DNA from 3 places in the Comamonas sp. 17RB genome. Region 3 is predicted to be linked to each of the others. Evidence: predicted binding sites of a transcription regulator. Region 3 holds the regulator's gene; each other region holds the start of a gene.
What was found. Region 3 encodes sigma-54, which starts transcription at its own class of promoters, with help from an activator protein. Its sites were predicted from a motif close to TGGCANGNAANCTGCTTT; they were not measured.

Region 1: the regulator sigma-54 is predicted to act here: its motif matches at 1,561-1,578, upstream of glnA (type I glutamate--ammonia ligase).
Region 2: the regulator sigma-54 is predicted to act here: its motif matches at 4,112-4,129, upstream of QM470_RS12975 (flavin monoamine oxidase family protein).

The regions. Positions count from the first base shown of each region.
Region 1 covers NZ_JASHHY010000005.1:21,343-31,192, forward strand. The annotation lists gene QM470_RS10245 (sterol desaturase family protein) at 1-344, shown strand, start outside; gene QM470_RS10250 (EI24 domain-containing protein) at 436-1,272, shown strand; gene glnA (type I glutamate--ammonia ligase) at 1,623-3,038, shown strand; gene glnL (nitrogen regulation protein NR(II)) at 3,346-4,416, shown strand; gene ntrC (nitrogen regulation protein NR(I)) at 4,457-6,025, shown strand; gene QM470_RS10270 (hypothetical protein) at 6,207-7,124, shown strand; gene xth (exodeoxyribonuclease III) at 7,289-8,065, opposite strand; gene QM470_RS10280 (HD-GYP domain-containing protein) at 8,588-9,736, shown strand; gene QM470_RS10285 (methyl-accepting chemotaxis protein) at 9,750-9,850, shown strand, end outside.
Region 2 covers NZ_JASHHY010000006.1:294,323-304,172, reverse strand. The annotation lists gene QM470_RS12995 (META and DUF4377 domain-containing protein) at 1-336, shown strand, start outside; gene QM470_RS12990 (MoaF-related domain-containing protein) at 724-1,062, opposite strand; gene rarD (EamA family transporter RarD) at 1,561-2,451, opposite strand; gene QM470_RS12980 (MFS transporter) at 2,534-3,847, shown strand; gene QM470_RS12975 (flavin monoamine oxidase family protein) at 4,231-5,772, shown strand; gene QM470_RS12970 (c-type cytochrome) at 5,802-6,272, shown strand; gene QM470_RS12965 (RidA family protein) at 6,371-6,907, shown strand; gene azu (azurin) at 7,025-7,489, shown strand; gene QM470_RS12955 (pseudouridine synthase) at 7,731-8,462, shown strand; gene QM470_RS12950 (acyl-CoA dehydrogenase family protein) at 8,517-9,850, opposite strand, start outside.
Region 3 covers NZ_JASHHY010000013.1:20,724-30,573, reverse strand. The annotation lists gene QM470_RS20265 (THUMP domain-containing class I SAM-dependent RNA methyltransferase) at 1-934, opposite strand, end outside; gene QM470_RS20260 (hypothetical protein) at 1,075-1,446, shown strand; gene QM470_RS20255 (ribokinase) at 1,498-2,511, opposite strand; gene QM470_RS20250 (RNA polymerase factor sigma-54) at 2,715-4,280, opposite strand; gene lptB (LPS export ABC transporter ATP-binding protein) at 4,335-5,114, opposite strand; gene lptA (lipopolysaccharide transport periplasmic protein LptA) at 5,111-5,752, opposite strand; gene QM470_RS20235 (thiol:disulfide interchange protein DsbA/DsbL) at 5,907-6,557, opposite strand; gene QM470_RS20230 (SPOR domain-containing protein) at 6,627-7,316, opposite strand; gene argS (arginine--tRNA ligase) at 7,335-9,044, opposite strand; gene QM470_RS20220 (sigma-70 family RNA polymerase sigma factor) at 9,340-9,850, shown strand, end outside.

The DNA.
Region 1 (9,850 bases), on a different contig from region 3:
AGCTGAGCGAAAGCTTTCAGCACGCCAATCTGCGCGTCTGGTTCGGCACGGTGGGCGAGCGCCTGTGGGTCAGCCCGCGTTTTCACCGTCGCCACCACACCATCGGCATCGGCCATGAAATGCGGGCCCCGGTGCGCAACCAGAAGGCCCATGGCAACAATTTTGGCGTGCTGCTGCCCTGGTGGGACATGCTGTGGGGCACGGCCAACTTCGAGCTGCGCTGGGACCCCACCGGCGTGCGCGACCAGGTCCAGCCCAATGCCCAGGGCCAGCTGCGCGATTACGGCCAGGGATTTTGGTCCCAGCAGTGGAAGGGCCTGCTGCGGCTGCTGAACCGCGCCTGAGCGGCCAGAGGGCAGGGCGCCCGGGTAGGCACGGCGGCAAAGTGGCCGCTGTCCTATGGCTTTGTGCGCACAGACCGCTATGCTGCGGGACATGAACCTGCTGATAGCCTCCTTTGTCCGCGCGCTGGGCAATTGCCTGCACCGCAAGGTGATTGCCTGGTCGCTGTTCCCCCTGGTGCTGATGGCGCTGCTGGCCGGCCTGCTGTCGTGGCTGTTCTGGCAGCCGGCGCTGCACTGGACGGTGCAAACACTGGAAGGCGTGGGCTGGCTGGGCGCGGTCTGGCACTGGATGCAGGAGCGCGGCCTGAGTTGGGGCGTCGAGGTGCTGGGCGCCGTGCTGCTGGTGCTGGCGGCCACCGGGCTGCTGGTGGTGCTGGTGCTGATGCTGGTGTCCCTGTTCATGACGCCCAAGCTGGTGGAATGGGTGGCCGAGCGGCGCTTTCCCCTGCTGGAGCGCAAGCAGGGCGGTCACTGGTGGCAGGCGCTGGCCTGGGCCCTGGGCTCCACGCTGATTGCCCTGGTGGTGCTGGTGCTGTCCATCCCGCTGTGGTTCATTCCGCCGCTGGTGCTGGTGGTGCCGCCGCTGGTGTGGGGCTGGCTCACCTACCGCGTGATGGCCTTCGACGCCCTGGCCGAACATGCCAGCCAGGCCGAGCGCCAGGCCGTGCTCACGCGCTTTCGCATGCCGCTGCTGGGCATGGGCGTGGTCTGCGGGGTGATGGGGGCTGCGCCCAGCGTGGTCTGGGCCTCGGGCGTGGTGTTCGTGGCGTTGTTCTGGCTGCTGGTGCCGCTGGCCATCTGGATCTACGCGCTGGTGTTCGCGCTGTCGTCGCTGTGGTTTGCCCATTTCTGCCTGGCCGCGCTGGAACAGCTGCGGCGCGAGGCCGTCACCCAGGGGGCGGCGCCGGACGCGGTGCGCGTGCCCTGAGCCAGGCTGGGCGGCAGCGCACCAGGATGGCGGCGCAATGGCGTGCGAAACCGGTGCAAGCCTTCGCTACAGCCCTGGGCGCGGCTACACTGACGGCCTGCGATGCGGAGCATGTGGTTGGACTTCGGCACTATTTAGGTGCTTGACCGCACCAAAATAGTGCATTTAAAAGTTCGACAAGCGTACTCTGCTTTTTTGCACCAACTCGGTGATTATCGAGGGGTGCATGGCAGTGGTTTTCGGTGCGCGGCGCCACTGCACCCAGGGAAGGCAGTCCAACTGCGGCCCTGGCACGCATTCTGCTTTGCATCCCCCGTACTTTTTTCAAGCGCTTTTCCAGGAGATACCTGATGGCTAAGACCGTTGCAGACGTGATGAGCATTGTGAAGGAGAACGACGTCAAGTTCGTCGATCTGCGCTTCACCGATACCCGCGGTAAGGAACAGCACGTGACCGTGCCCCTGTCGCACTTTGACGAAGACAAGTTCACGTCGGGCCACGCTTTCGACGGTTCGTCGGTCGCCGGCTGGAAGGGTATCGAAGCCTCGGACATGCTGCTGATGCCCGATCCCAGCACCGCCAACATCGATCCCTTCTTTGAAGAAACCACGCTGATCCTGCAGTGTGACGTGATCGAACCCGGTGACGGCAAGGCCTACGACCGCGATCCCCGCTCCGTGGCCAAGCGCGCTGAAGCCTACCTGAAGGCTTCCGGTCTGGGCGACACCGCCTACTTCGGTCCCGAACCCGAATTCTTCATCTTCGACGGCGTGCGTTGGGGTACCGAACCCCACAACCCCTTCTTCGAAATCGAAGAATACGAAGCCCCCTGGAACAGCGGCACCAAGTTCGAAACCGGCAACCGTGGTCACCGTCCCCGCGTCAAGGGCGGCTACTTCCCCGTGCCTCCCGTCGACAGCACGCAAGACATGCGCGCCGAGATGTCCCTGATCCTGGAATCCCTGGGCATTCCGGTCGAAGTGTTCCACCACGAAGTGGCGGGCGCTGGCCAGAACGAACTGGGTACCCGCTTCTCCACCCTGGTGGAACGCGCTGACTGGACCCAGCTGCAGAAGTACGTGATCTGGAACGTGGCCAACACCTACGGCAAGACCGCGACCTTCATGCCCAAGCCCTACGCTGGCGACAACGGCTCCGGCATGCACGTGCACCAGTCCGTGTGGAAGGACGGCAAGAACCTGTTTGCCGGTGACGGCTATGCCGGTCTGTCCGACTTCGCCCTGTACTACATCGGCGGCATCATCAAGCACGCCCGTGCCCTGAACGCCATCACCAACCCCGGTACGAACTCGTACAAGCGTCTGGTGCCCGGCTTTGAAGCGCCCGTGAAGCTGGCTTACTCGGCCAAGAACCGTTCCGCTTCCATCCGTATTCCTTACGTGAGCAACCCTAAGGGCCGCCGCGTGGAAGCCCGCTTCCCCGATCCACTGATGAATCCCTACCTGGGCTTCGCAGCACTGCTGATGGCCGGTCTGGACGGCGTGGAAAACAAGATCCACCCCGGCGAAGCCGCCACCAAGGATCTGTACCACCTGCCTCCGGAAGAAGACAAGCTGGTGCCCACCGTCTGCCACAGCCTGGACCAGGCTCTGGAAGCCCTGGACGCCGACCGCGCCTTCCTGACCAAGGGTGGTGTGTTCTCCGACAGCATGATCGACGCCTACATCGAACTGAAGATGGGCGAAGTGACCCGCTTCCGTCAGGCCGTGCACCCTGTCGAATACGACATGTACTACTCCCTGTAAGCCCTGTGGGGGCCTGCCGCTCGCGGCACGGGCCCTCCAGGCAATCCAGAAAGGCGGCCTCCGGGCCGCCTTTTTTTGTCTGGGTGCCTCCTGCAGGTGACGGGGGCGTGCTGCCGGGCTGCATCCCTGTCACCCTCGCCAGGCCTGCTAGGCCGTCGCCTGCGCCGGTGTCCATCCCCGACGAACCGGCCCATCGGCCGTGATTCATGCCCATAATGGGATGCAGGGCCTCTGCAGCGCGCGTCGCCTGCTCTTGTTTTTTCCCTGAACGCACCCCGGCCAGGCACTGAGCTTGCTTGGTATTTGCATGACCGATACGCATCTGACCGCCCAGCGCTTTGCCGTGCTGGACCTGTTGTCCACACTGACCGTGGTGCTCAACCGCCATGGCGAGGTGATCTTTGCGAACGCGGCGCTGGAAAACACCCTGGGCATGTCGCGCCGCATGCTCGACGGCAGCCGCTTCTCCACCTTCATTGCCCAGCCTGCGTTGCTCGATAACGCGCTGGCGGGCGGCAAGGGGCTGGATTACGCCGCCATGCGCTTTGACACCACGCTGGTTCCGCCGGTGCAGGAGCCGCTGATGGTGCACGCCACCATCGCGCCGCTGGAAGAGCGCGGCGAGGTGCTGGTGGAGCTGTGGGTGCTGGACCAGCAGGTGCGCCAGGACCGCGAGGAACGGCTGGTCGAACAGGCGGCCGCCAACAAGGAGCTGGTGCGCAACCTGGCGCATGAAATCAAGAACCCGCTGGGCGGCATCCGTGGCGCGGCCCAGCTGCTGGAGATGGACCTCGACAGCCGCGAGCTCAAGGAATACACCCAGGTCATCATCCACGAGGCGGACCGCCTGCAAAGCCTGGTGGACCGTCTGCTGGCCCCGCACCGCCACCCCCACCAGGTGGGCGACGTCAACATCCACGAAGTCTGCGAACGCGTGCGCTCGCTGGTGCTGGTGGAACACCCGCTGGGGCTGACCGTGCGGCGCGACTACGATATTTCCATCCCGGAGTTCCGGGGCGACCGTGCCCAGCTGATCCAGGCGGTGCTGAACATCGTGCAGAACGCGGCCCAGGTGCTGGCCGACCGGATTGCCGTGGGCGATGCCGAGATCACCTTGCGCACCCGCGTGGCCCGCCAGGTCACGATGGGCCGCCAGCGCCACAAGCTGGCATTGGAATTGCATGTGATAGACAACGGACCAGGCGTGCCTGAGCACATCAAGGAGCGGATTTTCTATCCGCTGGTGACAGGCCGGGATGGGGGATCCGGATTGGGACTGCCGCTGGCGCAGACCTTTGTGCAACGCCACCAGGGGCTGATTGAATGCGAAAGCAGCCCGGGACGCACCGATTTCCGTATCCTGATTCCTCTGCCTTGAGGTCTGGTGTTTCACATAGAAAGAAAAGGGTTACGCGAACATGAAGCCGATCTGGATAGTAGATGACGACCCCTCGATCCGCTTCGTCCTGGAAAAGGCATTGGCCCGTGAAAACCTGGCCACGCGCAGCTTCACCAACCCGCGTGAAGTGCTGGAGGCGCTGAGCGCCTTGCCCGCCGGGGACCCGGCACGTCAGGGCCCGCAGGTGCTGGTCAGCGACATTCGCATGCCCGGCGGCAGCGGTCTGCAGCTGCTGGAGCAGGTGCGCGAGAAAGACCCGGAGCTGCCCGTCATCATCATGACGGCGTACTCCGACCTGGACAGCGCCGTCTCCGCCTTCCAGAGCGGCGCCTTCGAATACCTGCCCAAGCCGTTCGACCTGCCCAAGGCCGTGGCCCTGATCCGCCGTGCGGTCGAGGAAAGCAGCCGCGAACAGGTGGCCGAAGAGCGCCAGTCCGCCATGCCCGAAATGCTGGGCCAGGCGCCCGCCATGCAGGACGTGTTCCGCGCCATCGGCCGCCTGAGCCAAAGCCTGGTGACGGTGCTGATCACCGGCGAATCCGGCTCCGGCAAGGAACTGGTGGCCCGCGCGCTGCACAAGCATTCGCCCGTGGCCAATGGACCGTTCGTGGCCATCAACACCGCTGCCATCCCCAAGGACCTGCTGGAATCCGAGCTGTTCGGCCATGAGCGCGGCGCCTTCACCGGCGCGCAGACCCAGCGCCGCGGCCGCTTCGAGCAGGCCGAAGGCGGCACGCTGTTCCTGGACGAAATCGGCGACATGCCGTTCGAGCTGCAGACCCGCTTGCTGCGCGTGCTGTCGGACGGGCATTTCTACCGCGTGGGCGGCCACTCGGCCGTCAAGACCAGCGTGCGCGTGATCGCCGCGACCCACCAGGATCTGGAGCTGCGCGTCAAGGATGGCGTGTTCCGCGAAGACTTGTTCCACCGCCTGAACGTGATCCGGCTGCGCCTGCCATCGCTGCGCGAACGCGGCGAAGACGTGCCCATGCTGGCACGCCACTTCCTGCAGAAAAGCGCCAAGCAGCTGGGCGTGGAGCCCAAGCGCATTGCGCCGGAGGCGCTGCAGCGGCTGACGCAGTTCAGCTTCCCCGGCAATGTGCGCCAGCTGGAAAACATCTGCCACTGGCTGACGGTGATGGCCCCGGCCCAGGTGATCTCGGTACAGGACCTGCCGCCGGAAGTGCTGCACACCCCGGCCAGCGCGCCGGCGGTCGAGGCCGTGGTGGCGGAACACCGTCCCGTGCCCGTGGCCAACGCTGCGGGGGATTACACGCCGGAGTTGCCTGCGGCACGCGGTGTGGAGTCCTATCTGCCGGCATCGCACGCGGTCGGCGCCGGTGCAGTGGAGGCGGCAGTGGCCGCCCTGTGGGATGACGGCCTGTCGGCCGAGGCCACGCGTCTGCTGGCGGCCGGTCATACCGAGGTCTGGGACGCCCTCAGCCGCCGCTTCGAGTCGCGCCTGATCCGCGCGGCCCTGGGCGTGACCCACGGCCGCCGCATGGAGGCTGCGCAGCGTCTGGGTATCGGCCGCAACACCATCACCCGCAAAATCCAGGAACTGGGTCTGGAAGACGCCGGCGAATAAGCGCCATGGGCCACCCCACGGATGCGGCCGGCCTGCGCTGGCGGTTCCGTGGGCCCGCCCTGTGCGTGCAGCGCAACACTGTCCTACAAGGGTTGCGAGTGCAGACTGACCCCGGGGAGAGGGACAGTTTTTGACAATATCGACTCCATCGGCACTTATTTGGTTTCGGAGTCATTTCCCCATGGGCAAAGCCCTTCCTCTACCGCACAAATTCCAGCCGGACAGCCTGGGTGCACGCGCACCGCAGAGCTTTCGCTCCGGAATCGTGGCGCCTGACGGCCACCGACTGCTGGGAGGCCATGCGGAGCAACCGGCCGCCAATGGGCGCTACCACCCGCTGCGCGACGGTGCGGCCGCCGTGCAGGAAGATGCCTTCTGGCACGACACCTACATCCACGCGCCGTACTATGTGACGGGCCGCGGCTACGACCAGTACCGCCCGGCCTATGCCATGGGCTGGCAGGCCGCCTTCGATTTCAAGGCCTCCGAATTCGCCCAGATCGAACAGGAGCTGGAACGCCGTTGGGAAGCGCACGACACCAGCAGCCTGCTGGAATGGGTGCAGGTGCGCGATGCAGTGTATGGCGCCTGGCTGCGTGCCCGCCAGCGCCAGGGCCGCAACATGGCTGTGCGGGCCAACGACCGCCAGGACGGCGCATTGCTGCGCCCCCTCTACCGCCTGCAGCTGCATACCGCCCATGACCTGACCTTGCTGCTGGGCAGAGCCGACCCTCCGCCGACCGCGTTCGTGCGCCAGGTCGTGGACCGCCATCTGGCCATGCTGCAGGAGTTTTCCGGCGAACTGGCGCCCGCTGCACGCAGCGTGCGGGACTGGGCCGACCCCTTGCTGCGCATCGGCACCAGCCTGCATTACGGCGGAACCTGGCTGCGCTCCTGGGTGCAGGAGGTGAACACCGAACGCGTGCTGCAGCTGTGTGCCGAACGTGAACAGCAGATGCTGGCCCTGTACCCCGTCTTGCTGGCCACGGTGGCGCTGTCGCCGGAGCCCTCCAGCCTGCTGCAGCGCCAGCAGCACCGTCTGCAGCTGCACCATGCCAAGCTGCAGTGGGTGCGCCAGCACTGGATGGAACGCGGCTGAATCTCCGCGCGATCCATCCCACTGCCTTTTTGCGTGGCTGCATACAACAACGCCCTTGCGGGCTGTGCCCGCAAGGGCGTTGTGCGTTGTGGCGGCAGTGTGGAGGCGTTCTGGCAGGTGGTGCGCCCCGCTGGCTGGGGCGCTGGGGCACAACGGGGCCGGGCTTAACGCAGTTCCAGCACCACGGGCGTGTGGTCGCTGGGCTGCGGGTTCTTGCGCGGCAAGCGGTCGATGTGGCAGGCCGCGGTGCGCTGGCGCACGGCGTCGCTGACCAGAATGTGGTCGATGCGCAGGCCGCGGTTCTTCTGGAAGCCCAGCATGCGGTAGTCCCACCAGGAGTAGCTTTTCTCCGGCTGCTCGAACATGCGGAAGGCATCGGTCAGGCCCAGGTTCAGCAGGGCCTGGAAATGCGTGCGCTCTTCCACGGTGTGGTGGATGGTGTCCTTCAGCCCCACGGGGTCGAAGGAGTCGCGGTCTTCCGGCGCCACATTGAAGTCACCCACCAGCACAAACTGCGGGTGCTGGGCCATTTCGGCCTGCACCCAGTCGTGCAGGGCCTGCAGCCACTGCATCTTGTAGGCGAACTTGTCCGTGCCCGGCGCCTGGCCGTTGACGAAGTAGCCGTTGACCAGGCGCACCGGGCCTTCGGGCGTGTCCAGCGTCGCGGCAATGGTGCGGGCCTGGGCATCGTCCAGACTGGGAATGTTGCGCACCACATCGCGCAGCGGATGGCGGCTCAGGATGGCAACGCCGTTGTAGGTTTTCTGGCCATGGGCCACGGCGTGGTAGCCGGCGGCCTGCAAGGCGTCGAAGGGGAATTTGTCATCGGTGAGCTTGAGCTCTTGCAGGCCCAGTGCATCGACCGGGTTGTCCTGCAGCCAGGCCAGCACCTGCGGCAGGCGCACGGACAGGGAGTTGACGTTCCACGTTGCTATTTTCATGGGGTGCTCAATCGGGAAGAGAAGGGTGGGCAGGGCACGCGGTGCGTACCGGGGCCCATGCCGTAGAGAGAGGGCGAAGGGGGAGGCGGCGCCGCTTGGCTGCAGCCCACCCCTTTGCCAGCCATTGTAGGGAGACGGTACAGGCCTTTGGGCAAAGCCCGCAGCCACCTGCCGGATGGCGGGGCTGTGAGCGGTGACGGCCACCGCAGTGCGTCCACGGCGCACCACCGCCTTCGGCGAAAAGGGCCTTGTCTGCGCTGCGGCAGGGACTCGGGGACCGTGCCAGAAGCCGGAGGGTCAAGGCGCTCTACGGGTCGAATACGGGCCGCCAGCACCCGCCGGATGGGCCTTTGCAGCACCCAAAATCGCAGCAACTATCAATTTCGCTAGCGCAATAGCTAGCATTGATGCGTGTTGCGGCGCAATATTGATAAGTATCAAACTGTTAATAAATGTGTCTGCGCATTGCTGATGGATCGCATAAAAAACGGCCTTCTCATCTTTGACGGGCTGATCTTTGACATGCGACGCATCCTCCAAAGCGATTTGGTACTAAACGAGCCACTGCCGTGGCCGTTGTACGACGAGGATGGCAATCTGCTGTTTCGGGAAGGCTATGTGCTCAGCATTCCGCGCCACATCAACGCCTTGCTGGCGCGGGGCGCCTATGCCCCGGAGCCGCCGCCCGATCCGTCGCAACAGCCCACGCTGGCCCTGCCCGAATGCGCGGTGGCCGTGCCCACCAGCGATCCGGTGTTCATCCGGGCCGACCGGCTGGCCATGACCCTCAAGCGCCTGCACGCCCACCTGCAGGCGGCGACGCTCAAGACCGAGTTGCGCCCGGTCATCCTGGGCCTGGCCCACGGCATTCTGGATGCCTGCGACGAGGATGCCGATGCCCTGCTGGCCGCCCTGCACCTGGACCGCCAGCACCCGTATCTGGTGATCCAGCAACTGCTCGGCGCCACGCTGGTGGAAATGGCCGCACGCGAGCTGGGCCTGGCCGAGTCCGACCGCCTGTCGCTGGCCTGCGCGGCCCTGACGCGGGATCTGTCGCTGCTGCCGGTGCAGGCCCAGCTGGACCAGCAGGCCGGTGCGCTGACGCCGCAGCAGGCGGCCCTGGTGCGCAGCCACCCCGACCGCTCGGCCGCACTGCTGGCGGAGATGGGCGTGACCGACACCCTGTGGCTGGAGCTGGTGCGCCAGCACCACGAGCGCTTTGACGGTTCGGGCTACCCGCGCGGGCTCAGCGGCGACGCCATCCTGCCCGGTGCGCGCCTGCTGGCGATTGCCGACTCCTATGCCGCCATGGTCACGCCCCGGCCCAACCGCGCCGGGCAGTTTCCGCGCGATGCGCTCAAGGCCCTGTTCCTGGACCGGGTGCGCCTGTATGACGACCCGCTGGTGCAGCTGTCGATCAAGACCCTGACCATGCACCCGCCTGGCACTCTGGTGCGGTTGGCGAACGGTGAATTCGCCGTGGTGCGCTCGCGCCAGAAACTCAACGAATCCATTGATCTGTGGAGCCTGTACGACAGCAGCGGCATGCCCATCCTGCGCCCGCAATACCGCGACTCGACCGACCCGGCCCACGACATCACCGGCTCGCTGCGCGTCGAAGACTGCCGCTCGGCCGCCCTGGTGCTCAAGCGCCTGTGGATGCAATCCTGAGAAAGCCTCCTCCATGAAGCAGAACCTGCCCGTGACGACACGGCATACCGCGATTCCTCCCGGTGTCACCCTGGTCTCCAAGACCGATCTGAAAGGCGTCATCACCTACGCCAA
Region 2 (9,850 bases), on a different contig from region 3:
GAACTGCAGGGCAAGCCTACGCCCGCCACGCTGTACGGCAGCGAAGGCGTGCGCGAATTCCTGGAAGTGGCACCGCAACGTGAAGCCTGCAGCGGCGTGGCCCCCATGCAGTGCCTCAAGGCGCGCTCGGTCCAGTACGACAGCCGCGGCCTGAAGACCGAAGTCGGCCCCTGGCAGCTGTTCTATACCGAGATCGAAGGCTACCGCCATGAACCCGGCGTGCGCAACGTGCTGCGCGTGCAACGCTACGAGCGCAAGCAGGTTCCGGCCGATGCCTCGCGCTATGTCTATGTGCTGGACATGGTGGTGGAGTCGGAAATCGTCAAGCCACGCTGACCGGCGCCCCGCACGCGCCACCATCCAGCGGCCTGCGTCGCCATCGCAGCCCTCTCCAAAGCCATGCAGTGCCCCTGCATGGCTTTTTTCTTTGGGCGCAGTGTTTTGCCGGGGTTCATCAAGGGTTTGCACCAGGGTCACAGGCCCGGTGACGGGACATCACTGCTGCACGTGGGCAGCGGAGTTGCAGACCGCTCGCAAACAAAACCCAGACACAACACAGGCAAGACGCAGACAAAAAAACGGCTGCACGGTAGGCAGCCATAACCCCGATTTCAATTTCCCTCTCTCCTGTCTGCTCCCCTGGCGGCGAAGAACGCAGCGTGCATTCGCCTGGCCTGCGGGAATTCAGCTCCCGGCCCCGCCCACCAGCGGGGCAACCCGCTATCAGTTGAAACGGAACTTGCCGTCCACAAACATGGAAGCGCGGTGGCCACGCTCGCTCTGGTCATCGGCATAGGACCAGAATGCCTTGACCGTACCGTTTTCGGTATCGATGAGCTGGCTCACGGTGAAGCCGGTCTTTTCGATCCAGTTCAGGAAGTGCAGCGTATCGGACAGTTGCAGATAGCTCAGGCGTTCATGCCCTTGCGTGATGTTGCCGTTCTTGTCGCGCACCCTCCAGTGCAGATCCCCCCGCACGGTGTAACGGACTTCGGCAGTGCTTTCAGGGAAGTCGATGACGGCTTCACGACCCAGGAGTGCGCCGATGTATTGCATTGTCATGATGGTCTGCCTCTGTCGTTGTATCGGTTGAGCGCGGTATGTCGAAAACGCCTTTGCTATGGAATTGATTGTTCAATAGCCCACCCCATGGACATGTAGGAATAGTCAGCATGATCTGGAAGTCAGACTGCCAGCGCCAGATCGCCCTCACTTTCCTACATTCCCGCCGAACGGTTTCCGGTACCGATCCATGGTGTTTCACCGCCAGCGACTGCGGATGCCTATGCTGGTGGGACAGCCGCCAGGCACCAAGTGCACCGGTCCAGAAAAATCACGGAGGCAGAACGCACCCGCCCACAGCGCTCGCCCCTCCAAGGTGCTGCCCGGACTTATGCCCACTGCGTGTGGGCGCCCTTGTGGATAACTGGCCTGTAAACCGGCCCAGGCCACGCCCAGCATGGCTTTGGCGCCACTGCCCGTTTTTTCATCACATCCGGCACGCAATGCCGCCGACCCGGCAGGCCGCTCCTTCGAGCCGGCGCGCAAGGACAGCCGTGTCTACACCGCTTTCCGGCGGCGCTCCTGCCGCAGCTGCACCACCGCTTCCACCACCAGCACCGCCACCGCCGCAAAGATGGCGATATACAGCGGCTGCTGTCCGGGAGCCAGCTGCTCACCCAGCAACAGCGCCACCAGGGCCAGCAGCACCGGCTCCACATAGGACAGCAAACCGAACAAGCCCATGGGCAGCCAGCGGCTGGCCAGCATGTACAGCGCCAGTCCGGCGGCACTGACCACCCCCAGCAGCGGCAGCATGGCCTGCAGATGCGATGCAGACTGCCACACCAGCAGGCCCGATGGCGCACGGGCCATGAACCACAGCGCGGCCGGCACCAGCAGCGCCATGTCCAGCCAATGCCCGCCCAGGTGGTCTGTACCCAGCTTGCGGCGCAGCGCAAAATAGATTGGGTAGCCCAGGCAGACGATCGCCGTTTCCAGCGTCAGCCCTCCCGCACGCCACAGCTCCCACGCCACGCCCAGACTGGCCAGCACCGCAGCCAGCAGCTGCGGACGGGTCAGGCGTTCATGAAACAGCAAGCGCCCTGCCAGCACCAGGGTCAGCGGCAGCAGAAAATAGCCCAGCGACACCGGCAGGGCCTTGCCGTGCAATGGTGCCCACATGAAAAGCCACAGCTGCACTCCCAGCAGCGCCGCGCTGGCCAGCAACCCCAGCACCAACGATGGCTGGGCGCGCACCCGCGCGGCCATCGCCTGCAACTGACCCTGCTCCTGCAGCAGCCACAGCAATGCCGTGGTGAACGGCAAGGTGACCACCACGCGCCAGCCAAAGATCTGCTCGCCATCCAGCGGAGCCAGCCAGGGCGCCATGGCATACAGCAGCCCGAACATCACCGAAGCCAGCACCGATGCCAGCACACCCTTGACCATGCCTATCCCCCTTGCAAGCCGCGCATTGTCGGCCATGGCAGGAACGTGGCATGACGCGCAGGTGGCGGCATGGAGTCGGCAGATGCGCCAGAATGCAGCGCTTCTGCCTTCCTCGACGGGTCTCCCCTTGTCTTCTACCGCTCCCACACCGGTGCACGGCAGCGCGCTGCGCCAGCCGGGCTTTGTTCCTTTTCTCGCCGCCCGCATGCTGGGCTTCTTTGCCCAGCAGATGCAGGCCATCGTCGTGGCCTGGCAGGTCTATGACATCACCCGCGACCCGCTGTCGCTGGCCCTGGTGGGCCTGGCGCAGTTCCTGCCCATGCTGCTGCTGCTGGTGCCGGCCGGGGATCTGAGCGACCGCATGAGCCGAAAGCGCATCCTGGCCGTCAGCTGGAGCGTGGCAGCCTTGTGCGCCGGTCTGCTGCTGTGGCTGACCACGCTGGGCGAGCACGGGGTGGGCGGCATCTACGCCGTGCTGGTGCTATTTGGCTGCAGCCGCGCCTTCACCAGCCCGGCCATGCAAAGCCTGCTGCCCCAGATCGTGCCGCGCGAACACCTGGCCCAGGCCCTGGCGACCAACAGCATGCTGATGCGCACCTCGGCCATTGCCGCCCCCATGCTGGGCGGCCTGCTGTATGGCCTGGGTGGCGGCGAGCTGACCTATGCCGTGTGCGCCATCGCCCTGGTGCTGGGCGTGCTGCTGCTGGCCGTGGTGCCCGTGCGCTATGCCGCACCACGCCAGCCGCTGGAAGGCACGATGTGGCAGCGCGCCGCAGAAGGCATCCGCTTCATCCGCAGCCGCCCCATCGTGCTGGGCACCATCTCGCTGGACCTGTTTGCAGTGCTGCTGGGCGGCGTGGTGGCGCTGCTGCCGGTATATGCCAAGGAAGTGCTGCACACCGGTCCCGAAGGGCTGGGCATGCTGCGCTCATCGATGGCCGTGGGCGAGGTGGCCATGGGCCTGTGGCTGAGCACCCGCCCCATCCAGCGCCATGTGGGCAAGGTGATGTTTGCCGCAGTGGCCGTGTTCGGCATGGCCAACCTGATCTTCTCGCTGTCGCACTGGTTCTGGCTGTCGCTGGCCTGCCTGGCGGTGGCCGGGGCGGCAGACATGGTCAGCGTCTACATCCGCTCGGCCCTGGTGCAGTTCTCCACGCCCGACGCCATGCGCGGCCGGGTGAATGCGGTGAACATGCTGTTCATCAGCTCCAGCAACGAGCTGGGCGAGTTCCGTGCCGGCGCCATGGCATCGGCCATTGGTGCCGTGCCGGCGGCCATTGCCGGCAGCCTGTGCACGCTGGGGGTGGTGGGCACCTGGATGCGGGTGTTCGAGCCCTTGCGCAGTGTGGACCGGCTGGAAGACGCGGCCCGCTCCAGCAGCCACCCCTCTCCATGAATCACCGCTGCCTGCAGCGCTCGCTGCAGGTCCTGGGATCGTAGCCGCATCCCACCACCAGCCCGCTTCCAAGCGGGCTTTTTTGCGCCCCGCGCAGGCAGCGCAACGCGGCACGGCCCGACCCCAAACACATCAATTAACGAGTTCATACACTCGCTCACAAAGCTGCACCAAAGTAGCTTTTTGCATCACGGCATTGGTGCGCACCACAACCATAGCGGTGCAAATTTAATAGCTGCATGCGCTTTCTGGATCTATCCAAGCTGGCATACGAGTTGCACTAGCCAAGGCGGTCTGCGTACTTCCCGCGCGGCCGTCAACAGAAAGCAAGCTGACCTATGCCAGAACAAAAAACTCCACTTACCAGACGGAAACTGCTCTCGATGATTGGCCAGGTGGCCGGTGGCTCGGTGATGTACCAGGCCATGACTTCCCTGGGCCATGCGGCCGAATCCAGCTACACCGGCCCCATCCAGCTGGGCAAGGCCAAGCCCGGGGCCTCCGTGGTCGTGCTGGGTGCCGGTCTGGCCGGCATGGTGGCCGCCGTGGAACTGCGCAACGCCGGCTACAAGGTCACCGTGCTGGAGTACCAGAACCGCGCGGGTGGCCGCGCCTGGACGCTGCGCGGTGGCGACAGCTTCACCGAGCTGGACGGCACCACGCAGACCGTGGGGTTTGCCAAGGGCAACTACCTGAATCCCGGCCCCTGGCGTGTTCCCCACAACCACCATGCCATGATGGACCTGTACCGCCGCTACGGCATCCAGCTGGACGTGTTCAACCAGGTCAACCACAACGCCTATGTGCACAGCAGCAAGGCGTTTGGCGGCAAGCCCCAGCGCTTCCGCCATGTCTCCACCGACTTCCGCGGCCATGTGTCGGAGCTGCTGGCCAAGGCCACCAACCAGGGCGCCCTGGATGCCGCGATCCGCAAGGAAGACGCCGAAAAGCTGCTGGCCGCGCTGAAGAGCTACGGCGCGCTGGACAAGGAATACCGCTACGCCGCCAGCCTGCACACCAGCGAATACCGCGGCTATGACATCGACCCGGGCGGCGGCCTGATGGACCGCGCCAAGGCCTCCCAGCCCATCGCCCTGCACGACGTGCTGCAGTCGAACCTGTGGTCGCAGATCGGCGCCGGCAACCTCACCGAATTCCACAGCACCATTTTCCAGCCCCATGGCGGCATGGACATGCTGCCCAAGGCGCTGGCCAAGGACCTGGGCCAGGCCATCCAGTACAACGCCCGCGTTACCCAGATTGCGCAGAACGACAAGTCCGTCACCGTCAGCTACACCCGCAACGGTGCGCCGCAGCAGGTCCAGGCCGACTGGTGCGTGTGCACGATTCCGGCTTCCATCCTCGCCCAGATGGACATCCAGGTCGGGGACAAGATGCGCGCCGGCATCGAGGCCCTGCCCTACGGCAGCTCCATGAAGATCGGCCTGGAATTCAAGCGCCGCTTCTGGGAGGAGGATGAACGCATCTACGGCGGCATCACCAACACCGACCTGCCCATCCAGCAGATCTCCTACCCCTCCAACGACTACATGAGCGCCGGCCCCGCCGTGCTGCTGGGCGCCTACGCCTTCGAGAACACCAATGCCTACCGCTTCTCGTCGCTGACACCCAAGGAACGCATCCGCCTGGCCGTGGAATACGGCAGCCAGATCCACCCCCAGTACAAGCAGGAATTCCGCAACGGCGTCTCCGTGGCCTGGCACCGCATGGGCTGGATACAGGGCTGCTTTGGCGCCTGGAACGACACCTTGCGCGAACAGCACTACGACAACATGGCGCAGATCGACAACCGCCTGGTGCTGGCGGGCGAACACATCTCCTTCATCCCTGCCTGGCAGGAAGGTGCCGTGCTGTCGTCGCTGAACGCCGTGCAGCGCCTGCACGCCAAGGCTGCCGCCCTGTGAGCGGCCCCCACGACAAGGAATTGAACACCATGAGCAACACGCATTCTTCCCGTGGTCTCAGCGCCGCCGCCCTGCTGCTGGCCAGCCTGTGCAGTCTGCCTGCACTGGCGGCCCCTGCCACCGGCACGGCCACCGAAGTGATGGCCATCCCCGCAGCCGAGGTGGCGGCGCTGCAGGCCGGGTTCTCCGACAGCCGCCAGATCAACACCCAGCGCGGTGGCGACAAGATCTACCAGGCCATCTGCCAGGGCTGCCACATGCCCCAGGGCCAGGGCAGCAAGGGCGCAGGCTTTTACCCAGCCCTGGCCGGCAACACCAAGCTGGCGGCCGGCGCCTACCCCGTCGGCGTGGTGATGAACGGCCTGCACGGCATGCCCAGCTTTGCCGCCCGCCTGAACGACGAGCAGGTGGCAGAGGTGGTGAACTACGTGCGCACGCATTTCGGCAACCAGTTCACCGATGCGGTCAAGGCCGATGACGTGAAGCTCTTCCGCAAGTAAACCGCTCCCCCGGCAGGGCCGCACTGCGCTGCAGCCCTGCTTCTTTCCCCACTCCCGGGCCGCTCTTCGGCACCGACCCTATCGATTGAGGTATTTGCATGTCTTTGCGCACCACCCTGTTCATCTCCACCCTGGGCGCCGCAGCCCTGCTGGCCGGCTGTGCCACCAATGCCAGCCAGAGTCCTGAGCTGATCCGCTACAAGATCCCCAACTCCAGCTTCCCCATCTCCAACGCGGTGGAAGTGCCGCCCGGCGCCAGCACGATCTACCTGTCGGGCAAGGTGCCAGCCATGCAGGACAAGAGCAAGGCCGCCAACGACCCGGCAGCCTACGGCGGTGACACCGAAGGCCAGACCGTCAACGTGCTCAAGAGCATTGACGCCCAGCTCAAGTCCATGGGCTTGACCATGTCCGATGTGATCAAGATGCAGGTCTTCCTGGTCAAGGATCCGGCCAAGGGCAACAAGATGGACTTTGCCGGCTTCATGAAGGGCTACACCCAGTTCTTCGGCACCGCCGAACAACCCCATCTGCCATCGCGCTCGGCATTCGAGATTGCGGCCCTGGCCAACCCCGCCTACCTGGTGGAAATCGAAGTGGTGGCCGTGCGCGGCGCCAAGTCGGTCACCAGGTAAGCCGCCCCTGCAGCCATTCTTTGCGGTGGCTGCTCCCGATCCGGGTGGAGCCCCCCTCCGCCCGCCCTCTGTTCCGGCCACGGCGGTACGCCGCCAGGCCCCATATCCGCTTACACCATGAAGACCCTTCTTCGCACCCTGTGCGCCATTGCATCCTGCACCACGGCCTTTGTCGCTGCGCCCGCGCTGGCAGCCGACTGCAGCGCCACAGTGGAAAGCAACGACGCCATGCAGTTCAACGTCAAGACGCTGTCCGTGCCCGCCGCCTGCAAGACCTTCTCGGTCACGCTCAAGCACGTGGGCAAGCTGCCCAAGACGGCCATGGGCCACAACCTCGTGCTGACCGTGCCGGGCGATGTGGCAGCCGTCGCCACCGACGGGATTGGCGCCGGCGTGGCCAATGACTACGTGAAGCCACAGGACACGCGCGTCATCGCCCACAGCAAGCTGATCGGCGGCGGTGAAAGCACCCAGGTGGACATTCCGGTAGCCAAGCTCAAAGCCGGCACCGACTACACCTACTTCTGCTCCTTCCCCGGCCACAACAGCATCATGAAGGGCACGCTCAAGCTGGGCATCTGAGCGGCCTGCGGCCCCTCTCCGGTGGCCGCCGCTGGCACAGCAGCCCCTGCCGCCATGCGGTGGCAGTCCAGCGCCTACACTGCGGGGCTGTGCAGGCCTGGGGCCTGCCCGTTCGCGTTCTGCCGCCATGCCTGTGCCCGATGTCCTGCCCCTGTTGCCCACCGACCTGCCGCTGAATGACCAGCCACCGCATGCGGCGGCCGGTCCCGAATTGCTGCACCTCCTCCACCAGGATGACGACATGGTGGTGGTCTACAAACCCGCAGGCTGGCTGGTGCACCGCACCGCGCTGGCGCGCCATGAGACACGCTTTGTGCTGCAGCACCTGCGCGACCAGATTGGCCGCCATGTCTGGCCCGTGCACCGGCTGGACCAGGGCACCTGTGGCGTGCTGGTGTTTGGCCTACACAAGGAAGCCACGCAGAAGCTGACGGCGGCGTTTGCCGAACACCGCGCCCACAAGCACTATCTGGCACTGGCACGCGGCTGGGTCCCGGGCCACATCGATGTGGACCATGCGCTGCACCCCGACGATGCCCCACCCGACGCTCCCGCCCAGCCGGCGCAGACGCTGCTGCGCGGCCTGGCGCGGCTGGACTGGCCCGAGTCCTATGACCCGCGCCACGCCAGCACCCGTTTTTCGCTGGTGGAAGCCTTTCCCCGCACCGGTCGCCGCCACCAGATCCGCCGCCACCTGAAACACACGGCCCACCCCATTCTGGGCGATGCCACGCACGGCAAGGGCCCGCTGAACCGCTGGTGGGCCGAGCGCATCGGTCTGCAGCGCCTGTGGCTGCACGGTCACGCACTGGAGCTGCCCCACCCCGCGACCGGCGAGCGCATGCGCTTTTGCGCCGACTGGCGCCAGCTGGGCCATGTGCCCGAGGTGCAGCAGTGGCAGCGCCTGATGGCCTTGCCGGGCTGGCAGAGCGGACCGAACCCGCTGCCTCCCAGCTGCGGCATGGCGCTATAGACCGCCCCCCTCCAAAAGCAACGCGCTCCGAGACGATGTCGTTGGTGGCGCGGCCTACTGCACAGCGGCGCGCTGCACAATGCGCCGGGCCGCCGGCTGGCTGCCCGCGTTCTGCCAGGTCCCGTAGTGCACCCCCCAGCCACTGCCGATGGCGCCGCTGCGCGTCGCCAGAAAGGCATCACCGACCTCGGCCGGGCTGTGGCGCAGCAGCTCGGCGCCCTGCAGCACACGGGCAATGGCCTCGGTCATGGGGCGGGCCAGGTACTCGTCTTCCAGACCGTCGCGCACCAGCCGGTGGGTCTGGGCCACCAGCGCATCAAACCGTGCATGCTGGCCGGCCAGGGGCGCCAGCTCGGCGAACAGCGCATCCACACAGCCGGCATCGCGCTGCAGGGCACGGCGCACGTCCATGCACATCATGTTGGCCGTGCCTTCCCAGACGCTGTTCAGCGGCGCCTCGCGGTACAGGCGGGCCATGGGGTTTTCTTCGATGAAACCGTTGCCGCCGTGGCATTGCAACGCTTCATAGGCGATCGATGGCGCACGTGAGCAGTTGAAGAATTTGGCGGCCGGCGTGGCCACCCGGGCCAGCAGGCGCTCGTGTTCGCTGGTCTGCATCCCGTCGGTGGCGCGGGCCACGCGCAGGGCCATCAGCGTGGCGGCCTCCACCTCCACCGCCATATCGGCCAGCACCTGCACCATCATCGGCCGCTCGGCAATGCGGCTGCCGAAGGCGTTGCGTGTGCCGGTGTGGCGCAGCGCCAACGTCAGGCTCTGGCGCATCAGGCCGGCCGAGCCCACGGCAAAGTCCAGCCGCGTCAGGTGGGCGTGCGAGAGGATTTCGCGGATGCCATGTCCCTCTTCCCCCACGCGGATGGCCAGCGTGCCCTGGTATTCGACCTCGCTGGAGGCGTTGGAGCGGTTGCCCGCCTTGTCCTTGAGGCGCTGCACCGCAAAACGGTTGTGGCTGCCGTCCGGCAGGGTGCGCGGCAGAAAGAAGCAGGTGACACCGCCATCCACCTTGGCCAGGGTGAAGAAGCCATCCGACTGCGGCACCGAGCAAAACCATTTGTGCCCCGTCAGCTGGTACCAGTGCGCGGCGGCGCCATGGTAGTCGTGCGTGCCGGCAAAGGTGGCCGTGGTCTGCGTCTCCCGCAGGTCCGATCCGCCCTGCTTTTCGGTCATGGCATAGCCAATCACCACGCTGGGCTTGTCGGCCACTTCGCGACGGCTGAATTCATAGCTGGTGCCGCGCGCCTTTTCGGCCCAGATGGCCAGGGCCGGTTCGGCCTCAAAGCCCGGCAGACAAGCATAGGCCATGCCCGTGGGGCAGGCGGTGCCCTGCTCCACCTGGTTCCACAGATAGGACAGCACGGCACGCGCCAGGT
Region 3 (9,850 bases):
GAATCAGCATGCCCGGCTGCTCGCAGGGCGGCATGCGCTGCAGCGCATCGCCGCCGCGCAGCTGGATGGTGTCGGCCACCCCCGCACGCTCGGCATTGCGCTGGGCAAAATCCACCATCCGGAAGGCGATGTCGGAACCGTAAATGCCCACGGGCGACTCGGGCAGGATGGCGCTTTCCGCCTCATCCAGCATGGCTTCCCAGACATGGCGCTGGAACGGCACCAGCTTCTCGAACGCAAAGCGGCGCAGGATGCCGGCGGGAATCTTGCGCGCCATCTGCGCGGCCTCGATCACCACGGTGCCGCTGCCGCAGCAGGGGTCGTACAGCGGCTGCGGGTTGTCGCCATGCGGGTCCCAGCCGCTGGCGGCCAGCATGGCGGCGGCCAGGGTTTCCTTCAGCGGGGCGTCGCCCTTGTCCTCGCGCCAGCCGCGCTTGAACAGCGCTTCGCCCGAGGTGTCGATGTAGATGGTGGCGCCGTCGGTGGTCAGGTGCAGGTGCACGCGCACATCGGGGTGGTGCGTCTCCACGCTGGGGCGCACGCCGTGGCGCTTGGCGCGGAAGCGGTCGGCAATGGCGTCCTTCACACGCAAGGCGGCAAAGTTCAGGCTGGTCAGTGGGCTGTGCTGGGCCGTGACCTCGATCTTGAAGGTCTCCTGGGGCGAAAACCAGATCTCCCAGGCCACCTCGCTGGCCGCGCGGTACAGATCGTTCTCGTTGCGGTACATGCTGTGCGACAGCTCGATCAGCACGCGCTGTGCCAGGCGGCTGTGCAGGTTGAGCAGCAGGGCGTCGCGCCACATGCCGCGCAGCATCACGCCGCCCCGGCCCACCAGCAGGTCTTGCCCGGTGGCGCCGGTGATGGCGTGGACCTCGTCGGCCAAAAAGCCCTCGACGCCGGCGGCGCAGGGCAAAAACAGGTGCAATTGGTTCATAGCAAGCCGCCAAGGATACGCGAGACACCCCGGCCACGGCGCGCGGTGGAGTTTCTGCGTCCCCCCTGTCCGGACCGTCCAGGCTCCCCTGCTGGCCTCCCGGACACTCCGCACCGCCGGGATTTGCGTACGATGCGGGCATGTCTACGCATTTCCTGACCTCTGTCCCGGCACTGGCCCGTGTCCGCCTGCTGCTGGCTGCTTCGGCCCTGGCCCTGCTCAGCGCCTGCCAGTCCGCGCCCACCCAGCCGGCAGCGCCTGCCACCGCCGGCCAGGCCATGCCCGCCGCAGCCACCGCACCTGCTGTGGCCGAACCCCAGCCGCTGGACGAAACCCCGGAGCCGCCGATTCTGGGCAAGCGCACCGACAGCCATGGCTGCAAGCCTTCCACCGGCCATGCCTGGTGCGAACGCACCAAGAGCTGCGAACGCCCCTGGGAGCTGGCCCTGCAGCGCGGCTTTGAAAACACCCCGGCGGGCTGGCACGCCTACTGCGACGGCAGCACCCGCTGAGCACGGCACGCCTGCAGCCCGGCACGGCGGCTGGCGTGCTCGCCCCGCCGCCTACTGCACATGCAGCGGGCTGGCCACGCCACCGGCCAGGGCTTCGACCTGGGCGCGCTGCGGTATGGAAGCCTGGGCGCCCACCTGGCCCATGCACAGGCTGGCGGCACGTATGCCCCACTGCACGGCGTCGCCCAGGGCATGGCCTTCGGCCAGCCGGGTGACCAGTGCCCCCAGAAAGCTGTCGCCCGCCCCCGTGGTGTCCAGCACCGGCAAGGCCAGCGCGGGATGGGTGCTGACACGCCCGCCGCACACGGCCACCGCCCCCTGAGCGCCCAGCGTGACCACCACCTGGGACACGCCCCGCGCCAGCAGGCGCTGGGCGCCGTCGGCTGCCGTGGCCGGGCTGTCCACCACCTGATCGCTGTAGGCGGCGGCTTCGACCTCATTGACCACCAGGGTGTGGACCAGGGGCCACCAGGCTTCGGGCAGCTCGCGCACCGGTGAAGGGTTGAAGACCACGCGGCAGCCAGCGCTGCGGGCCGCCTCCAGCACCTGCTCCAACACGCTGTCCGAGGTCTCGCGCTGCAGCAGCACGAAATCGGCCTGGGCCAGCACATTCAGCAGTGCCTCATCCGGCAGCTCCAGCAGCACATTGGCGCCGGGCACCACGCAGATCCGGTTCTGGCCATTGCCCTCCACCAGCACCATGGCCGCACCGGTGGAGACCCCGTCCAGCACCTGCACATGGTCCATGTCCACGCCGGCGTCGTGCAGCGCCAGCCGCAGGCTGTTGCCATGGTGGTCGCGGCCGACGCAGCCAAACAGCGTGACCTGGGCGCCGTGGCGTGCGCAGGCCACTGCCTGGTTGCCGCCTTTGCCGCCGGGCAGGTAGCGCAGGCTGTGGGCCATCACGGTTTCCCCGGCCCGGGGCACGCGTTCCAGGTGCAACACCGCATCCATGTGCAGGCTGCCCACCACGGCGATGCGGGCCACGCTGTGCGGGTGATCGGGTTCGGGCTGCGCCGACAGCAGCTTGCGAGGCAGCGCGGAAGAAGAAAGCGGTGCAACCATGGGGTGTCTCCTTTGCTGCCAACGGCCGTGGCATGTGCGGAATGAACCAAGGATGGCTGCACGATACCTCCAACTGCCGACGCTGCCCAGCCGGTTTGCACGGGTCTGGGGGATTGCGGCAACGCAGCATGCCCGCAGGGGCTCCGCCACCGCAGGCTGTGGCCTCACCGGGCGTCCCGCAGCCCTCTGCAGCCCCGCTGCGCTTACAGCGTCTTGCGCAGATTGGCCGGCGCGATCTTCAGCGCCTCACGGTACTTGGCCACGGTGCGACGGGCGCATTCGATGCCCTGCTCCTTGAGCATTTCGGCGATCTGGCTGTCCGACAGCGGCTTCTTGGCGTTCTCGGCCGAGACAAACTGCTTGATCAGCGCCCGCACCGCCGTGCTGGAGGCATTGCCACCGGTTTCCGTGCCCAGCCCGGAGCCGAAGAAATACTTGAGCTCGAAGGTGCCGTGCGGCGTGGCCATGTACTTGGCGGTGGTCACCCGGCTGATGGTGGACTCGTGCAGGCCCAGCTCGTCGGCGATGTCGCGCAGCACCAGCGGGCGCATGGCCAGTTCGCCGTGCACGAAGAAGTTCTTCTGCCGCTCCACGATGGCGCGCGACACCCGCAAGATGGTGTCGAAGCGCTGCTGCACGTTCTTGATGAACCAGCGCGCCTCCTGCAGGCGCTGCTGCAGGCCGGCATGGCCTTCGCTGCCCTTGTGGCCGCGCAGCGCACCGGCATACACATCGTGCACGCGCAGACGCGGCAGCACGTCGGGGTTGAGCTGCACGTTGAACTGGGGCGTGCCTTCGCTGGCACGGCGGCCGGCGCGGGTGACGATCACGTCCGGCACGATGATGTTGCGCTCCACATTGACAAAGCGCCGGCCGGGCCGGGGCTCCAGCCGGGCGATCAGTGCCATGGCCATGCGGGTGCGCTCCTCGCTGCTGCCCGTGGCCTGCATCAGGCGGCGCACATCGCGCCGGGCCAGCAGGTCCAGCGGCTGGGCGCAGATGGTCAGCGCCGTCTCCACCACACTGGCCTCGGCCTCACCGCGCTGCAGCAGATGGTTCAGCTGCAACTGCAGGCATTCGGCCAGCCCCTGGGCGCCCACGCCCACCGGCTCCAGGCTGTGCAGCAGCCGCAGTGCCACGGTGAAGCGGTGCACCAGCTCGTCGAGCTGTTCCGGGTCGTCCGTGCCGGCCAGGCCCTCGGCCAGGGACTGCAGCGACTCTTCGAGGTAGCCGTCGTCGTTCAGGTTCTCGATCAGGAAACGCAGCACATAGCGGTCCAGCTCGGACAGGTGCAGCGACAGCGACTGGCGCAGCAGGTGGTCGGTCAGCGATTCATGTGCACGGGCCAGATCCAGGGCGCTGACTTCATCGCCATCGCCGCCCTGTGCGTTGCGCGCCGGGGCATCGCCGCCCCATTCGCTGTCATCGGGGCGCAGTTCGCTGGTGCCGTCGCCCTCCCAGTCGGGGGCATCGTATTCCGTGCTGCCGGGGCCTTCCGCACTGTCGGCGGGCGCCTCCGCAGCCCCTGCCGTCAGCGCGCCATCGGCGGCATAGTCATCGCTCTGCGCCGGCGTATCCGACTGGGACAGGCCGAAGTCTTCGCGGGGGGCGTCGTCGCTGTCGACTTCCAGAAACGGGTTGTCGTCGAGCATCTGCTCGACTTCCTGCGCCAGCTCCAGCGTGGACAGCTGCAGCAAGCGGATCGACTGCTGCAATTGCGGCGTCAGCGCCAAATGCTGCGACACCCGCAGTGACAAACCAGGCTTCAACGCGACGCTCCCTCTCTGTGATCTTGTATGTGTCGTGGCGGCGGAAGTGGCGGGCTACATCCTGAAATGTTCGCCCAGGTAGACCCGCCGGACGTCGGCGTTCTCCACAATCTCTTCCGGTGTGCCCTGCGCCAGCACATGGCCGTCGCTGATGATGAAAGCGTGGTCGCAGATGCCCAGCGTCTCGCGCACGTTGTGGTCGGTGATCAGCACCCCGATACCGCGCTCCTTCAGGAAGCCGATGATGCGCTGGATCTCGATCACCGCGATGGGGTCGATACCGGCAAACGGCTCGTCCAGCAGGATGAAGCGCGGCTGCGTGGCCAGGGCCCGGGCAATTTCCACGCGGCGGCGCTCGCCACCCGACAGCGCAATCGCCGGCGAGGAGCGCAGGTGGTCCACGCGCAGCTCCTTGAGCAGATCGGTCAGGCGCCGCTCCACCTCGGCCTTGGTCAGGGGCTTGCCCTGTTCGTCCTGCTGCAGCTCCAGCACGGCGCGGACATTGTCTTCCACGCTGAGCTTGCGGAAGATCGAGGCTTCCTGCGGCAGATAGGACAGGCCCAGGCGCGAACGCTGGTGGATGGGCATGTTCGCCACCGAATGGCCGTCGATGTAGATGTCGCCGGCATCGCTGCGCACCAGGCCCACGATCATGTAGAACGAGGTGGTCTTGCCCGCGCCATTCGGGCCGAGCAAGCCCACCACTTCGCCTTTCTGCACGGCCAGGGACACGTCCTTGACCACCTTGCGGCTGCCATAGGACTTGGCCAGATGGTGCACTTCCAGGCGGCTGCTGGCGCCTGGGGCGGTCGGGGTGTCGGAAGAGCGGGTCACGGGTTGCGCAATTTCATGGTGTCCGAAGGCTTGAGCGGCTGCGCACTCGGCGCCACCGGGGCCTGCGGGGGCTGGGTCTTGGGCGCCAGCACGGCGCGCACGCGGCCACCGGAGCCGGCAGCCGCTTCCTCGCTGCCCGGCGTGGCGCGGCGGTTGCCGTCCACGGTGAACACATCGGTCAGGTTGTTGTAGGTGATGATGTTGCCGGTGATGTCGTCACTCAGCGTGGCGCCGGTGTAGCGACGCAGCTGGCCCCGCTGGATCAGGCGCACATCGTCCTTCTTGCCGTCGTATTCGATGATTTCGCCTTCGCCTTCCACGTACTCTTCGGGTGCACCGGGCTGGGTGTCGCGCTTTTGGCGGAAGAACGCGCGCTTGCCGGGGGCCGCCCAGACCTTGCCGAACTGGTAACCCTCGGCGTCCTGGCGCACTTCCAGCTTGGCGCCGCGCAGCACGATGGTGCCCTTGGTCAACACCACATTGCCCGTGAACGTGCTGACCTGCTGCAGCTCGTCATGGTGCAGCGCATCGGCTTCAATGTTCATGGGCTTGTTGCGATCGGCCTTTTCGGCCTGTGCCGTGCCCATGGCAGCTGCCAGGACCGTCAGCGCGAGTATCGGGAGGAGTTTGCGTGTCATGTGAGAAGGCATGAATCTTGCAGCCATTGTAGGGCACTGGTTTTCCCCAGGGCTGCCCTGTGGGCGACTCGCAGGGAAATCGACACAAAAAAGCCCGCTGGAAAGCGGGCTGTGTGCAGGGCGGTCAGGCCCTGCCGGGCGAAAGCGGGACCGCTCAGGCCTTGCGGCTCTGGTTGGCCAGGTAATCCACCACATTCAGCACGTTCTGCATGCTGCCGGCACGGGGGCCGTCGGTGTAGAACTTGCCGGCCACGCCCATGGAAGGCACGCCCTCCACATCGTATTCCTGCTGCAGCGCCGAAGCCTTGCGCACCTGGTTGGCCACGGTGAAGGAGTTGTAGATCTCCTTGAACTTGGCCACGTTCGCGCCCTGCTTGCCCACCCATTCGAAGATGGCGTCATCGGTGGCCAGCTTGTTGCGCTCCACGTGGATGGCGTGGAACACCTTGACGTGCATGGCGTCGAAGTTGTCCATGGCCTGCAGCGTGAAATACAGCTTTTGCTGGGGCACGAAGCTGGCGTTGAAGGCCACGGGCACACGGCGCACCACCACATGGGCGGGAGCCTTCTGCTTCCAGGCGGCGAATGCCGGCTCGAAAGCGTTGCAATGCGGGCAGCTGTACCAGAAGAACTCGACCACTTCCACCTTGCCGGCAGGTGCCTCGGTGGTGGCGGGCTTGGACAGTTTCACATAGTCCTTGCCTTCCTTGGGGGCGGCGGCCTGGGCATGGGCGGTCGCAGTGGCGCCCAGGGCCATGGCAGATGCGACCGAGGTGACGGCCAAGGAAAACTCACGGCGTTTCATCAAAGCTACTCCTGTTAGGGGATATTCACTGCCCAGTCAGAGCCGGGCCGTGGCAAAAAGTTCTGCCGGTCAGCGCTGCACGCGCACCAGGGCCGAATCCACCCCGGCGCCGTCGAGCTTGCCCTTGAGCTGCTCGGCGTCATCACGCTTGCCGAACGGACCCACCCGCACCCGGAACACGGTACGGCCGTTCTGCTCGCGCTCGCTCACGCGGGCTTCCCAGCCCAGCATGGCCAGCTTGGCGCGCTGGGCATCGGCGTCGGCCTGGGTGCGGAAGGCACCCGCCTGCACAAAGTAGTCGAAACCGTCCGAACCCGAGGCAGCGGCGGCCTTGGCTTCCGACTGCTTGAGCTTCTGGTTGGCCAGGTCCCCCAGCGGGTCGGCCGAAGAGGCCTTGCCGTCAGGTTTCTTGGCGTCCTGCACCGGTGGTGTGGCCGGCGGGGTGCTGACACCCGTGGCAGGGCCGCTGGTCGGTGGCGTGGTGGGCGTGGCCACCGGCGGCGCAGTGGGCGCCACGGGCTGCTGGGTCACCGGTTGCGTCTGCGTCTGGTTGGCCGGGTTCTTGCCGTACAGCGGCGAGTTCGGGTCCCAGTTCTTGTTGCGTTCGGCTTCCTTGGCCTCGGTGTCCTTGGGGGTCTTGGTCAGGAAGGGCACCGGCACCTTGGTCACATAGACCGCCACTGCCAGAGCGGCCCCCAGGCCGATGATGATGCCCAGGATCAGCCCGATCAGGGTTCCGCCACGTTGCTTGGTCTTCATAGTTTTGCGAGTCAATGCTTACATACGCTCGGGCGCGGACACGCCCAACACCGCCAGACCATTGTGCAGCACTTGTGCCGTGGCGGCGACCAGGGCCAGACGCGCCAGCTTGACCGCTTCATCGTCCACCAGGATGCGCTCGGCGTCGTAGTAGCTGTGGTAGCTGGAGGCCAGATCGCGCAGGTAGAAGGTCACGTCGTGCGGGGCATTGCCTGCGGCGGCGGCGCTCAGCATCTCGGGGTACTTGGCCAGCAGCAGCATCAGTGCCTGGGCCTGTGGACCTTCCAGCGCGGACAGGTCCACCTTCTCCAGCGCAGGCACGCCCGCGCCGCCGGCTTCCTGCCAGGCGCGCAGCACGGACTGGATGCGGGCATGGGCGTACTGCACGTAGTACACCGGGTTGTCGTTGTTCTGGGCCACGGCCAGATCGACGTCGAAGGTGTATTCGGTGTCGGGCTTGCGCGAGAGCAGGAAGAAGCGCACCGCGTCCTTGCTGGTCCACTCGATCAGATCGCGCAGCGTCACATACGAGCCGGCACGCTTGCTGATCTTCACTTCCTCGCCATTGCGCACCACGCGCACCATGGTGTGCAGCACATAGTCGGGGTAGCCCTGGGGAATGCCGACATTGGCCGCCTGCAGACCGGCGCGCACACGGGCGATCGTGCCATGGTGGTCGGTGCCCTGGATGTTGACGACCTTGCCGTAACCGCGCTTGAACTTCTGGATGTGGTAGGCCACATCCGGCAGGAAGTAGGTGTAGGTGCCGTCGGTCTTGCGCATCACGCGGTCTTTGTCGTCACCGTAGTCGGTGGACCTGAGCCACAGTGCCCCGTCCTGCTCGTAGGTGTGACCGCTTTCGATCAGGCGCTTGACCGTGTCTTCCACATGGCCGTTCTGGTACAGGCTCGATTCGAGGTAGTACTCGTCGAACTTGAGGTTGAAGGCCTGCAGATCCTTGTCCTGCTCGTTGCGCAGATAGGCCACGGCAAAGTTGCGGATGTTGTCGTAGTCCTCGACATCGCCGTTGGCGGTGAACTCGCGGTCATCGGCCTTGACGGTTTCCTTGTTCAGGAACGCCTGGGCAATGTCGGCAATGTAGTCACCGTTGTAGAAATTCTTGGCCAGCGGGTTCTCGCTGTCGGTCGGCCAGCATTCGTCACCGGGCTTGAAGCCCTTGGCGCGCAGCTGGGTGGACTTGGTCAGGGTGTCGATCTGCACGCCCGCGTCGTTGTAATAGAACTCGCGGTGCACCTTCCAGCCCTGGGTGGAATACAGATTGCTGATGGCATCGCCAATCGCCGCCTGGCGGCCGTGGCCCACGTGCAGCGGGCCGGTGGGGTTGGCGGAGACAAACTCGACCAGGACGTTCTCGCCACGGTCGGCCTGGAAGCCGAAGCGGGCGCCCTGCGCCAGCACTTCGCGCACGATTTCCTGCTTGGCAGCAGGCTTGAGGCGGATGTTCAGAAAGCCAGGACCGGCGATCTCGATCGCATCCACCCACTGCTGGAACGCGGGCGTGGCTTCCAGCGCGGCCTTGAGCTGTTCGCCCAGTGCGCGGGGATTGGCCTTCAGAGGCTTAGCCAGCTGCATGGCCGCCGTGCAGGCGAAGTCGCCATGGGCTGCCACCTTGGGGTTTTCAAATGCGGCGCGGGCGCCGGCGCCGGGCGAAAGTGTTTCGAGCTCGGCAGCCAGGGCTGCGAGCAAATCCTGTTTGACGGAAAGCATCGGGGGATTTTACGTGGCTGCCCATATCTTGCCGGCGGCCCGTGGCCACACCCTTGAGGCCGTGCTGTCGGCCAGGGGCCGGGCAGAGGGAGCCGGGGCCCGCTGAAACGCCCCGAAAAGCGGCATCCGCCCTTGCGCCACATACACAAACAGCTCCTCTTTTTACATTTTCACAAAACTTCGCTGACCGCCACGGGGCGCCGCCAGCGTGCCATTCCCCCGCACACCGTGGCGATGCCACTACACCACACCAAACAAATAACAATCATTCTCATTCAAGAATAGAATCGCCCGCATGTCCCCGCCGCATCCGCCGTTCGACCCCATGCAGCAGGCCCAGCAACTGTTCGCGGGGCACCACCCCTGGCTGCTGTCCCGGCTGAAGGCCCGGCTGCGCAACACGGCCGAGGCTCAGGACGTGGCGTCTGAAACCTTTTTGCGGGTGGTCGCTGCGCCGCAGCCGATGCGGATCGACGAACCGCGCGCGTTTCTGACCACCATTGCCCAGCGCCTGCTGTTCACCTTGTGGCGGCGGCGCGAGCTGGAGCGCGCCTACCTCGAAGCCCTGGCCCAGCGCCAGGACGAACTGGCCCCTTCCCCCGAAGAGCGTGCGCTGCTGCTGGAAACGCTGGAAACCATTGCCCAGGCCCTGGAGGGCTTGCCGCTCAAGGCCCGGCAGACCTTTCTGCTCAGCCAGCTCGATGGACTGACCTACCATGCCATTGCCGAGCAGCTGGGCATTTCGCACAGCACGGTGCGCCGCCACATGACCGAAGCATTTCGCCGCATTGCCATCGCCCAACTGC